2 regions of the Rhizobium sp. WYCCWR 11128 genome follow, and region 2 is predicted to be linked to the other one. Evidence: riboswitches for the same ligand, from Rfam matches in the RefSeq annotation. Region 2 holds a riboswitch; the other holds the start of a gene.
The links. Region 2 has a riboswitch for thiamine pyrophosphate ahead of thiM (hydroxyethylthiazole kinase). Riboswitches for the same ligand answer to the same signal wherever they lie in the genome.
Positions count from the first base shown of each region.

Region 1: it holds a riboswitch for thiamine pyrophosphate, as region 2 does, so the genes downstream of both, HX898_RS12800 (YkoF family thiamine/hydroxymethylpyrimidine-binding protein) here and thiM (hydroxyethylthiazole kinase) in region 2, are expected to answer to the same signal.

Region 1 is NZ_JACCEZ010000003.1:85,479-91,369, reverse strand. It holds gene HX898_RS12810 (ABC transporter ATP-binding protein) at 1-693, opposite strand, end outside; gene HX898_RS12805 (ABC transporter permease) at 690-1,496, opposite strand; gene HX898_RS12800 (YkoF family thiamine/hydroxymethylpyrimidine-binding protein) at 1,608-2,219, opposite strand; TPP riboswitch at 2,210-2,323, opposite strand; partial or broken gene HX898_RS33535 (FMN reductase) at 2,568-2,657, opposite strand; gene soxR (redox-sensitive transcriptional activator SoxR) at 2,767-3,231, shown strand; gene HX898_RS12790 (SDR family oxidoreductase) at 3,343-4,113, shown strand; gene HX898_RS12785 (metalloregulator ArsR/SmtB family transcription factor) at 4,216-4,557, shown strand; gene HX898_RS12780 (LysR family transcriptional regulator) at 4,749-5,642, shown strand; gene HX898_RS12775 (formate dehydrogenase subunit gamma) at 5,779-5,891, shown strand, end outside.
Region 2 is NZ_JACCEZ010000005.1:356,252-362,142, reverse strand. It holds gene HX898_RS18555 (S8 family peptidase) at 1-1,366, shown strand, start outside; gene HX898_RS18550 (hypothetical protein) at 1,376-2,704, shown strand; TPP riboswitch at 2,796-2,892, shown strand; gene thiM (hydroxyethylthiazole kinase) at 2,943-3,746, shown strand; gene thiE (thiamine phosphate synthase) at 3,743-4,378, shown strand; gene thiD (bifunctional hydroxymethylpyrimidine kinase/phosphomethylpyrimidine kinase) at 4,375-5,184, shown strand; gene HX898_RS18530 (GNAT family N-acetyltransferase) at 5,403-5,882, shown strand.

The sequences.
Region 1 (5,891 bases), on a different contig from region 2:
GCCGAGATCGGCAATGCTTCTCGGACGGGGCAGGGGAACGCGGAATTCGCGGATAATACGCGCCGGACGGGCCGAGAGCACGTAGATCCGGTCGGAAAGGAACACGGCCTCGCGAACATCATGGGTGATCAGCAGTGCCGTCCAACGGTGTTCGGTCCACATGCCCTGCAGCCATTCCTGGATCTGCGTGCGCGTCAGCGCGTCGAGGGCGCCGAAAGGCTCGTCGAGCAGCAACATGTCCTGGGTCTGGACGACGGTGCGCAGCAGCGCGGCGCGCTGGCGCATGCCGCCTGACAGTTCGGAGGGATAGTGATGCTCGAAGCCTGCGAGGCCGAAGCGCTCGAACAGTGGCGCGACGGCGGCGCGGGCCGCGCGGCGGCTCATGCCGCGCACCTCGAGACCGAGTGCGGCATTGTCGATGATCCGGCGCCAGGGCATCAGCGCATCGCGCTGCGGCATGAAGGCGAAGGAATGCGGCGCCTGTTCCAGCGGCGCGCCCTTGAAAAGCATGGTGCCGGAATCGGGCCGAAGCGCCTGTGTCAGCAATCTCAGTACCGTCGATTTTCCGGAGCCGGATGGGCCGACGATCGAAACGAACTCGCCGCTTTCGACAGCGAGTGAAATATCGCCCAGCACCTTCATGCCGTCGAATGACTTCGAGATGTTGTGCAGTTCAACCATTGCATCGCTCATCGGCGCAGCTCCCCGGATTGTTGCCAGGGCATGACGAGGCGCTGGATCAATAGCGTCGCTCCGAAGAGGCAGAGTGTCAGCACGGCGCTGACGACGACGGCGGCGAGCACGAGATCGGGGCGGAAGTTGTTCTTGGCGTTGAGGATATAGATCCCGAGGCCGCGGGCGGCACCGGCATATTCGGCAAAGATCGCGCCGACGACGGCATAGGTGATCGAGATCCGCAGGCCGGCGAAGAAATAGGGCAGCGAGGAGGGAAGCCGTGCCAGGCGGAAAATACGCCAGCGGCTCGCCTTCATCGAATTCAGCAATTCGGCGATGTCGCGATCGGTCGATTCATAGCCCTGCAGCAAGGCGACGAGCAGCGGGAAGAAGGTGACGAGCGCCACCAGCAGGATCTTCGGCAACAGGCCGAAGCCGAACCAGAGGACGACGAGGGGGGCGATCGCCACCAGCGGCAGGGTCTGGCTGGCGATGAAGATCGGCAGCAATGCCCGGCGCATGAAAGGCACGAAATCCATGAGGATCGAGGCGGCGAAGGCGAAGGCAAGCGACAGGGCGAAACCACCGAGTGTCGCGCCGAGCGTCGGCCAGGTGTTTGATATCAGTGACTCGCGGTTCAGCCAGCCCTGGATGACGATGCGCGAAGGTGCCGGCAGGATGGACGGTTTGATGCCGGATAGATCGACATAGAGTTCCCATGCCGCCAAGAAGGCGCAGCCGGCGAGCAAGGCGGGTATGCCCCGGTAGAGAGCGGAGCGGAGCGCGGCAAGTCGCGAATCCGATGGTTTTGACGGTGTCATCAGCGTTCGATTTCAAGCTTTCGTCGGGCACCGCATAATTCCTTAAATCGGAATCGATTTAAGGATAAAATTATGCAGCAATTTAAAGTGTTACAGCGTCCTTTGCGCGTCTTAAAAGACGCGCGGCGCTGTATTGGCCGACACCGTGATGTCGAGGGTCACATGCCCTTCGGGTTCGCCGAAGCGAAAGAAGGCCTCACGAATGGTGGTGAAGACCGCGCCGGCATCGCCAGAGAGCCTGGTGCAGAAATTCTTGGCACGGTCGAAGGTGCCGGAGCGCTTCAGGAAGTCGATGCAGCCATAGATCTCGTCCATATGGGTACCAGTTCCCATGACGTAGAGCGAGAATTGCGCAGCGGTCGGCTGTCCGGTTTCGGCGGTGATGTCAACGGCGGCAAGTGCGGCTGTTATGCGCTCGGCAAGCGGCTCCGCCTGGCCGAGGGAGGGGTTGATGCCGCAGATGGCGTCGTCGGGTTCGCCGGGGCAGCCGCGTGAAACGGCAGCGGACAGCACGCAATGCTCGCCGGTCTTTGCGGCGGCGATGAAAAGATCGTGCATGGCGGCGAAGAGAATGTCAGGCGGGCCGACCAGCAGTGTGGAGATGTCATCGGTCTCGATGCGCAGCCGGTCGCGATAGGGATCTAGCGCCTTGACGGCATCGAGAATGATGCCGACGAAATTGCCGGACATCGGATAGAGTGACACTTGTGCGCCTGAGAACATCTGAACCTCGCTCCGCTGGCATTACCCAGATCAGCTTTGAAGGGTCCAGAGGCTTGCGCCTCACATCTCAGCCCCGGCAATACGGAGCTCCCCTGTTATTTGCGCGGAAACTATCACCGGGGGTTTCTCCCCGCAACCGCAAAATTGCGAACCCGTCCGTGCGGTCGGAATGAGCCTGATGTGACGGGAAACACCCGGACGGAGGTCCTGTCCGGGTGTTCCCAACGGTTCCGTACCTGCCGGGAACGGAACCGGAGCTTCCTGCCTCAGGCGGCTAGCGCATAACCCCGAAAATCGGAATCGGTTTTCGGAAAGGATTATGCGTAGATTCAAAGTGATAGAGCGTCTTTAGCGCGTCTGAAAAGACGCGCGGCACTCTATGTCGGCATAGGGACGATTGCTGCGGGCGGTAACAAGCGCCCGTATCCACCATTCCAGCCCTCGCCATCATCTGGTGTTTGCATGCGTCGCTCCTTGTTGCGATTGAACTTTACGATTGCGGGAGCAAGGGTTATAAAACCTCAACTATTCTTGAGGTCAAGAGGTGATGGATACAATTCCGGCAGCGCCGCTCGGCAAGCTCCTGACGGTTGGCGAAGTGGCGGAGCGCAGCGGCCTCGCCGTCTCGGCGCTGCATTTTTACGAGACCAAGGGGCTGATCTCGAGCATCCGCTCCCGCGGCAATCAGCGGCGCTATGGGCGCGATGTGCTTCGCCGGCTCGGGATCATCAAGGTGGCGCAGCGTGTCGGCATTCCGCTTTCGGAAATCCAGGCGGCGTTCGAGTCCTTGCCGCAAGGACGCACGCCGACCGTCGCCGACTGGCAGACGCTGTCGGCGCTGTGGAAGGATGATCTCGACGCGCGAATCAGGCGGCTTAGCCTGCTGCGCGACCGGCTGACCGGCTGCATCGGCTGCGGCTGCCTGTCGATCGAAAGCTGTCCGTTGCGCAACCCCTGCGACCGGCTCGGCAAGGAAGGGCCGGGCGCGCGGCTTCTGGAGACCGAAAACTAACCCCTGTTTTCACCGGGAAAGATCGATACGCGCCTTTCTTTCAGTCGGTGCGCTCATATGTTAATGGCGAATGACACAACCGGCGGCACTGTCCGCGAGGAGGACGGCTTCGTGTTCCATCCCAGACTGTTCGAAAATCGCAATGTCGTGGTGACCGGCGCCGGCCGCGGCATCGGCCTTGAAGTGGCCCGGCAGTTCCTGGACTGCGGCGCGAAGGTGATCGTCCATACCGGGCGCAAGCCGGGACGCGACCTGCCGGATTTCCTGCTGACGGCTGAATCCGAAAGACGGGCGCTGCTGCTTAATGCCGATTTCTCTGCAGTCGGTGGGGCAGCGCAATTTGCCGAGGATACTCTCGCCTTCTTCGATAAGGTCGATGTGCTGGTCAACAATGCCGGCACCATGCTTGGCCGTTTTCCCGCCGCCACGCTCACCGATGCAGAATATGAGGCGGTCGTGCGTCTTAACCAGACATCGGTGGTGGCGCTGACGCGGGCGCTGCTGCCGGCATTGAAGGCGGCTAGTGATGCTGCCATCGTCAACACAGTTTCGATTTCGGCGTTGACCGGCGGCAGCCCCGGTTCCTCGATCTATTCGGCCTCGAAAGCCTTCGTTGCGACCTATTCCAAGGCGCTTGCCCGCGAGCTTGCACCGGACGGCATCCGCGTCAATTGCGTATCGCCGGGAACGATCGAGACGGATTTCCATGAGCGCTATTCCTCGCGCGAAAAGCTGGAGCAGACGAGAAAATCCATCCCCCTGCAGCGGCTCGGCACGGCGGAGGATTGTGCTCCCGCCTATCTGTTCCTGGCCGCTCCCTCGCTCTCGGGCTACATCACCGGACAGGTGATCGAGATCAATGGAGGTCAGCTTATCTGCTGATTTGTTTGGACTTTTTTTGACATTTCATCACTTTTGACCAATTCGCTTGTGCGAATATGCTATTGTGCTGATCTACTCATTGCCTCCCTTCCGAGATACCGTATGCCTTTGCCCAAACCCGAGCCGGGGATGTCCGGCCAGGAATTGCACAAACTCGCTGGAAAAGCCCATGAAGCGAGCGATCTGCTGAAAGCGCTAGCGCACCCGACCCGACTTCTGATCCTCTGCATATTGACGAACGAGGAGCGCACGGTGGGTGAGATCGAAAGTATCCTCGGCATCCAGCAGGCAATGGTTTCGCAGCAGCTGGCGCGGTTAAGGCTCGAAGGCCTGGTCCATACGCGCCGCCAGGGCAGGCTGGTCTATTACAGCATCGGCAATGTCAGCGTGCTTGCCTTCCTCGAATCGGTGTTCGATCTTTTCCCGGCTGCAGAAAACAGCTAGAGCATGATGCCGAAAAGTGTGCGCGGTTTTCGGACGACATCATGCTCTATTTCTTTGATTTAGATCAGGATTCAGATTTTAGGCCGATCGGGCCTAAAATCATCCTAATCTAGAGATCGCCCTTGCGGAGCACGGCTGCTGCGTCGAAGATAAACTGACCCGGACGATGTCACGCCGGATCGGGAGACCGGATGATCGACAAGCTGGAATTCTTCATCGCCCTTGCCAATGAAAAGCATTTTGGCCGCGCCGCGGAGGAGTGCGGGATCTCGCAGCCGACACTTTCGGCCGCCATCCGGCAGCTCGAGGATCAGCTCGGCGTCATGCTGGTGCAGCGCGGTTCGCGGTTCCAGGGGCTGACGCCGGAGGGGCAGCGCGTGCTCGAATGGGCCCGGCGCATCGTCGGCGATGCCCGCACGATGCGCGAGGAGATGCGCGCCGCGCGCCGCGGCCTTTCCGGCCACATTCGGCTCGCCGCCATTCCGACCGCACTTGCCATGCTGTCGCGCATCACCACGCCCTTTCAGGAGCGCCATCCCGGCGTGACCTTCTCGATCGTCTCGCGGAATTCTCTGCAGGTGCTGAGCATGCTCGAAAACCTCGAAATCGATGCCGGCATCACCTATCTCGAAAACGAGCCGCTCGGCCGCGTCACGACCGTTCCCCTTTATGCCGAGCGCTATAATCTGATCACGGCTGCCGGCAGCCCGCTATCTGATCGCGACAACGTGACCTGGCGGGAGATCGGCGACCTTCGGCTTTGTCTATTGACTGCCGACATGCAGAACCGCCGGATCATCAACCGCCACTTGACGGAAGCAGGCGCCACCGCGCATCCGACGCTCGAATCGAACTCGATGATTGTGTTGTTCTCGCATGTCAGGACTGGACGCTGGGCGAGCATCATGCCGCGCAACGTCGCCAAATCCTTCGGATTTCCAGTGGAAATCCGCATGATCCCGATCGTCGAGCCGGAGGCGCATCATCTGGTCGGCCTTGTTGCGCCTTATCGCGAGCCCTTCACGCCGCTTGTCTCGGCCTTGCTGCATGAAGCCAGAGTGCTCGTGCAAGATGAAGAACTTTGATAGAGAAAACCTATCAAGCAACGAGATAGCTTTATTGATCGCCGGCTGCTTCCCTGAGATGGTGGTTGCAGAATAGCACTCGGCCGGGGGGAGGCCCGCTATTCCGCAACGAGCAAGCGGCTGGGAGGGCTGCCTTATGACCATTCATATCGCCGAAGGCGATATTGCAGCACGCACCCGAGCCATCGTCGCCGATCTTCGCTTTCTCGAAGGGCCGCTGCTTCCCATTCTGCACGAGGTTCAGCAAGA
Region 2 (5,891 bases):
TGCGGTCTCGGAGGACAGCAAACTGGACCTCTCGCAGATGTTTTCGAATGGCAGCAGGATCGCCGCCAAATCCCTCTGGACCGACAGCTACGCCTTCGCGACCCTGACCCGGGAAGCCATTGACCGGCTTTCGAGCTGGACAATGCCCCAAAAGGATGACGACAAGAATAAGGGTGAAACCAAAAGCGGCAGCAAGAATAAGAAGACACCACTCGTCTACAAGATCTGGTGCGATCACGAGATCAAACGCTGCGTCTACGAATCCGTCAGGACAATCAAATGCGATGCGGCGCATGCATCCTTCGCAGCCAGCGGAAAAGGCGTTGTCTGGGCAGTGGCCGATACCGGCATTGACGGGACACATCCGCATTTCAAAACACTGAGAACGCTCGATCTGCCGGACGGCCTCTTTCATCGGGATTTCACGGCCGACAATCCGGACCCGACCGTGGCGTCGGCTGCGGCGCTGATCGATAGTGCCGGCCATGGAACCCATGTTGCCGGCATCATAGCCGGCCGCACATCCGTGCTGGACGAACCGAAAACGGACGCGGTCAAGAAGATCTGCGTGAAATCGGAGGTGCGCAACGAAAATGGGACCAAATCAACCGTCAAGGATACTCATGACGGCGTCATCACCGGCATGGCACCGCACTGCAAGCTGTTGAGCCTGAAAGTGCTGGCCAATGAGAAGCAGGGCAAGCTCAGCAATCTGCTGGCTGCGATCGGCTATGTCCAGCGCTCGAACGACTACGGGCGCAACATCAAGATCCACGGCATCAATCTCAGCCTTGGCTATCCGTTCGATCCGGTCTGGTTCGCGGCAGGGCAAAGCCCGCTCTGCGTCGAGGTCGACAGGCTGGTGCGTTCGGGCGTCTGCGTCGTGGTCGCGGCCGGCAATGCCGGCTACGGTACGGTGACGCAATTCTCAGGCGCGCCGGAGCGCGCCTCCCATAGCGGCACGATCATGGATCCCGGCAACGCAGCGCTCGCCATCACTGTCGGCTCGACGCATCGCGATATGCCGCATACCTACGGCGTCTCCTATTTTTCCTCCAAGGGACCGACCGCGGATGGGCGCATGAAGCCAGATCTCGTCGCACCCGGCGAGCGCATCATCTCATGCGCGCTCTACAACGGTGCGAAGTCAGGCGAAGTGCCGTTCCGGGAGGATACCGGAACGAGCATGGCGACGCCGCATGTCTCCGGCGCGATCGCCGCGTTCCTCTCGGTTCGGCGTGAATTTCTCGGCCAGCCGGAACGCGTCAAAGAGATCTTCATCGGCGCCGCGACCGATCTCAAGCGGCGGCCGGAGTTTCAGGGCGCCGGCCTGCTCGATCTGATGCGAACGCTACAGGCTGTGTAAGGAGGACATATGGACACGCTTGGACCCTCGCCATTCCTATGGCTCGAATTCGACAAGACTGGCGCGATCGATCCCGCGACGGCGACAAGTCTCGCGGCGTTGCTCAACCAGCCCGGAACGACCGATCTGGTGGTCATGTCGCATGGCTGGAAGAATACCAAGGACGATGCCCGCAAGCTCTACGGAACGCTGTGGGCGAACGCCCGCAAGAAGCTTGCGCCCGACAAGGCGAGCCACACCGTCGTCGCCGGCGTCGTCTGGCCCGCCAAGGCCTATCGCACCGATTTCGACGAACAGACACTGGTGACGCCAGGCGGCGGCGGAACGCTGGCGGCAGACGGGACGGCGGCGGACCCTGAGGATCTTGACGATGAAGCCTTCAAAAACGTGCTGAAGGATTTCAAGGATCTCTTCGGGCAGGATGGCGCCGCAACGGCCCAAACGGCGCGGGCTGCAGCGAAGACGCTCGATGAAACGACATCGTTTTTCCTCGTCAAGAACGGCAACGAAGCACTCGGTTCTCCGGGAACGGATTCCGAACTCAAGGCGGATTCAGCGCCGATTGCGCTCGCCACGGACGATGCCACCAGCGCCAAAATGCTGATGGAAGCTCTCATCGCGGCGCCGACATTTAACCTCGAAAGCTCCGTCGGCAAGGCTCAAGGGCTCGGCGACGTCGTCTCGGGCCTGATCTCCGGGCCGAGAGCGGCGGTGGCGCGGTTTTTGAACCAGCTGACCTATTACGAAATGAAGAAACGCGCCGGCATCGTCGGCGAGGCTTTGACGAAAAGCGTGCTATCGAAGCTCGTGCTGCAACAGCCGATCCGCCTGCATCTCGTCGGCCACAGTTTTGGCGCCCGGCTGGTCGCGGCGGCGGCAAACGGGCTCGCACCGATCCCGAAGCTGGAATTCTTCTCGCTCACTTTGCTGCAGGGCGCCTTCTCGCACAATGGCTTCGCTAAAGAGATCAAGCCGGGCCTTGCCGGCGCCTTCCCCGACGTCGTGGGCAAACCGACCGGCCCGATCTGCATCACCCACACCCACAACGATCTCGCCTGCACGCTCGCCTATGCGCTGGCGTCGCGCCTGTCGCGCGATATCGCCAAGAGCATCGGCGATGCCAACGACGAGTTCGGGGCGATGGGGGCGAACGGTCCGCAACACCTGAAGGCGGGACAGGCTGTCGAGGACGATACGGATGCCGTGTTCGCGCCGCAGGCCGGCAAGGTCAACACCTTCCTGGCGGACACGTACATCATCAAGACGGCGGCGTCGGATGCCCATAACAATGTCGACAACGAGGATGTCGGACGGCTGTTGGCAAAGATCGTCAGCTGATCGCCTTTCGTAAAAAAACGCGCGGCGCTGTCAGTCGTGGAATTGTCATTTTCAGGATGACATCAGTCCCGTTCTCTGCGAAAAAGAGCGCGATGAGAGACAGGGGCGTTCGTCGACAGACGGGCTGAGAAGCACCCTTCGAACCTGAACCGGATAATGCCGGCGGAGGGAGTCGCTCGGGGTCGCGGCATCGCCCGCACGAACCGCCCCGTGCCCGCCCCCGCCTGAAAGGGGCCACATGCAGACCAAAACCACACCAGGAGCGATGCTGAAGGCGATGCGCGAGAAGCCGCCGCTCGTTCAGTGCATCACCAATTACGTCGCCATGAATATCGCCGCAAATGTTCTGCTCGCCGCTGGTGCCTCGCCCGCCATGGTGCATGCCGCGGAAGAAGCCGGCGAATTCGCCGCGATCGCCAGTGCTGTGACCGTTAATATCGGCACGCTGTCGACGCAATGGATCGACGGCATGCAGGCGGCTGCGAAGGCGGCGACATCAGCCGGCAAGCCCTGGGTGCTCGATCCGGTCGCCCACTATGCGACGGCTTTCCGCCGCAACGCGGTCGCCGAACTGCTGGCCCTCAAGCCCACGATCATCCGCGGCAACGCTTCCGAAATCATCGCGCTTGCCGGCGGGGAGAGCCGCGGTCAGGGGGTCGACAGCCGCGATCCGGTCGAGCAGGCGGAAGGTTCGGCGCGATGGCTCGCTGAGCGTCAGCGGGCGGTGGTTGCCGTTACCGGCGCCGTGGATTTCGTCACCGACGGCGAGCGGGCCGTGCGCATCGAAGGCGGATCCGCTCTGATGCCTCAAGTCACCGCGCTCGGCTGCTCGCTCACCTGCCTCGTCGGCGCCTTTGCCGCGACGGCACCCGAGGATATCTTCGGCGCGACGGTCGCGGCACTTTCAACCTTCGCCATCGCCGGCGAGGAGGCCGCCCTTGGGGCGGCCGGGCCTGGGTCCTTCTCCTGGCGCTTCCTCGATGCGCTGTCCGCGCTCGACGCCGAAACGCTTGACGCCAGGGCAAGGATATCAGCCGCATGAAGGCTTTCGATCTTTCGCTCTATCTCGTCCTCGACCCCGATCTCTGCGCCGGGATCGGCATGGTCGAAACCGCGCGCCTTGCCGTTGCCGGCGGCGCGACCATTGTACAGTTGCGCGACAAACATGCCGGCACCATCAGGATGATCGAGACCGGCCGCGCCTTGAAACAGGCGCTGGATGGGACCGGCGCCCTCCTCATCGTCAACGACGACGTCGAGGCGGCAGTCGCCATCGGCGCCGACGGCCTGCATATCGGCCAGCAGGACATGGATGCGCGCAAAGCGCGGGCGATGATCGGCCCCGAGATGATCCTCGGCCTATCGGTCGAGAGCGAGCCGCTTGCTAACGCCGTCGATCCTGGCTTTGTCGACTATACCGGCGTCGGACCGGTATTTGCGACGCCGACCAAGACCGATCACAAGCAGCCGATCGGCTTTGACGGCCTTGCAAGGCTGGTAAAGGCCTCACCGGTGCCATCTGTCGCGATCGGCGGGCTCAAGGCGGATCATGTCGCCCAAGTGTTTGCCGCGGGCGCCCGGGGGCTTGCCGTCGTCTCCGCAATCTGCGGCACGCCCGATCCCGAAGCGGCCACACACCGCATCGCTGCAGAAATTCGAAGGGCCCGCGCATGATCCGCAACGTTCTCTCGATCGCCGGCTCCGATCCCTCCGGCGGCGCCGGCATCCAGGCCGATCTCAAGGCCTTTTCCGCCCGCGGCGTCTACGGCATGGCGGTGCTGACCGCTCTGACGGCGCAGAACACGCAAGGTGTCAGCGGCGTGCACCTGGTGCCGCCGCAATTCGTCGCCGACCAGATCAATGCCGTCTTTGCCGATGTGCGCGTCGATGCCGTCAAGATCGGCATGATCGCCAATGCCGGCATCGCCGACGCTGTTGCCGGCGCGCTGACTGACCACCGCGACATTCCGATCGTCATCGACCCTGTCATGATCGCCAAGGGTGGTGCCGCCCTGCTCGCGCCCGAAGCGGTCGACGTGCTGACCCGCCGGCTGCTGCCGCTGGCCACGCTTCTGACCCCGAACCTGCCCGAAGCCGCAGCCCTGCTGCACCAGCCGGTGGCGACAAACCGTGCTGAGATGGCGGAACAGGCCGAGCGCCTGCTCGCGCTTGGCCCGGCCGCGGTGCTGGTCAAGGGCGGCCATCTCGACAGCGACCAGAGCCCTGACGTGCTCGCCACGGCCGCCGGCCTTCACTGGTTCGAAGCCAGGCGTGTGCCGACCAAGAACACCCATGGCACCGGCTGCACGCTCTCCAGCGCGCTGGCGGCCGAGCTCGCCAAGGGCGCCTCGGCGCAAGAGGCGGTCGCTATCGCGAAGGACTACCTCGCCGGCGCGGTCGCGGCAGCCGGACACCTCACCGTCGGCTCCGGCCACGGCCCGGTGCAGCATTTTCATGCGCTTTGGAAAGAGGGCGAATAGGCGCTCGCTCAACCAATATTCCGCCAATCGAAACGGCCCGGCCTTTCCGGGCCGTTTTTGCGTTCGGCACCTACTTTGCGTTGAAACCCTGGGGACAGCGGCGGCTCGCGCCTTTGGCCGTTTGAAAAACCTTGTTGACAAGCCCGGTCAGATGGCCAAGTCTATGACACTAAAAGGGGATATGTTCCGCAATAACGGAATAACTGGAGGAGTGACGGGTGCCAGACCTGCTTGTGAGCCTATATTCCACTGAGCTCGCCGACCTGAAACGCAAAGCCGACGACGTCGGCGTCTCCATCCGTGCGGCCCTCCCCCCGGAACTGCATCTTATCGTCGGCTGGGTTCGCCAACGGTTCAGCGAGAACTGGGCGAGCGAAGTCACAGTCGCCTTCTCCCGCCAGCCGGTTGCCTGCCTGATTGCCGTTGAAGGCGGCAAGCTCCTGGGCTTTGCCTGCTATGACACGACGGCGCGCGGCTTCTTCGGCCCGACCGGCGTCGACCCCGACGCACGCGGCAAGGGCATTGGGCTCGCTCTCTTTTCCGCCTGCCTTCAGACCATGAAGACGCTCGGCCACGCCTATGCCTTCATCGGCGATGCCGGGCCAGTCGATTTCTACGCCAGGACCGCAGGCGCAACCATCATCCCCGCCCCCGATAAGGGCATCTACGAAGGCATGCTGCGAAGCGCGCCGAAATGACCATCTGAT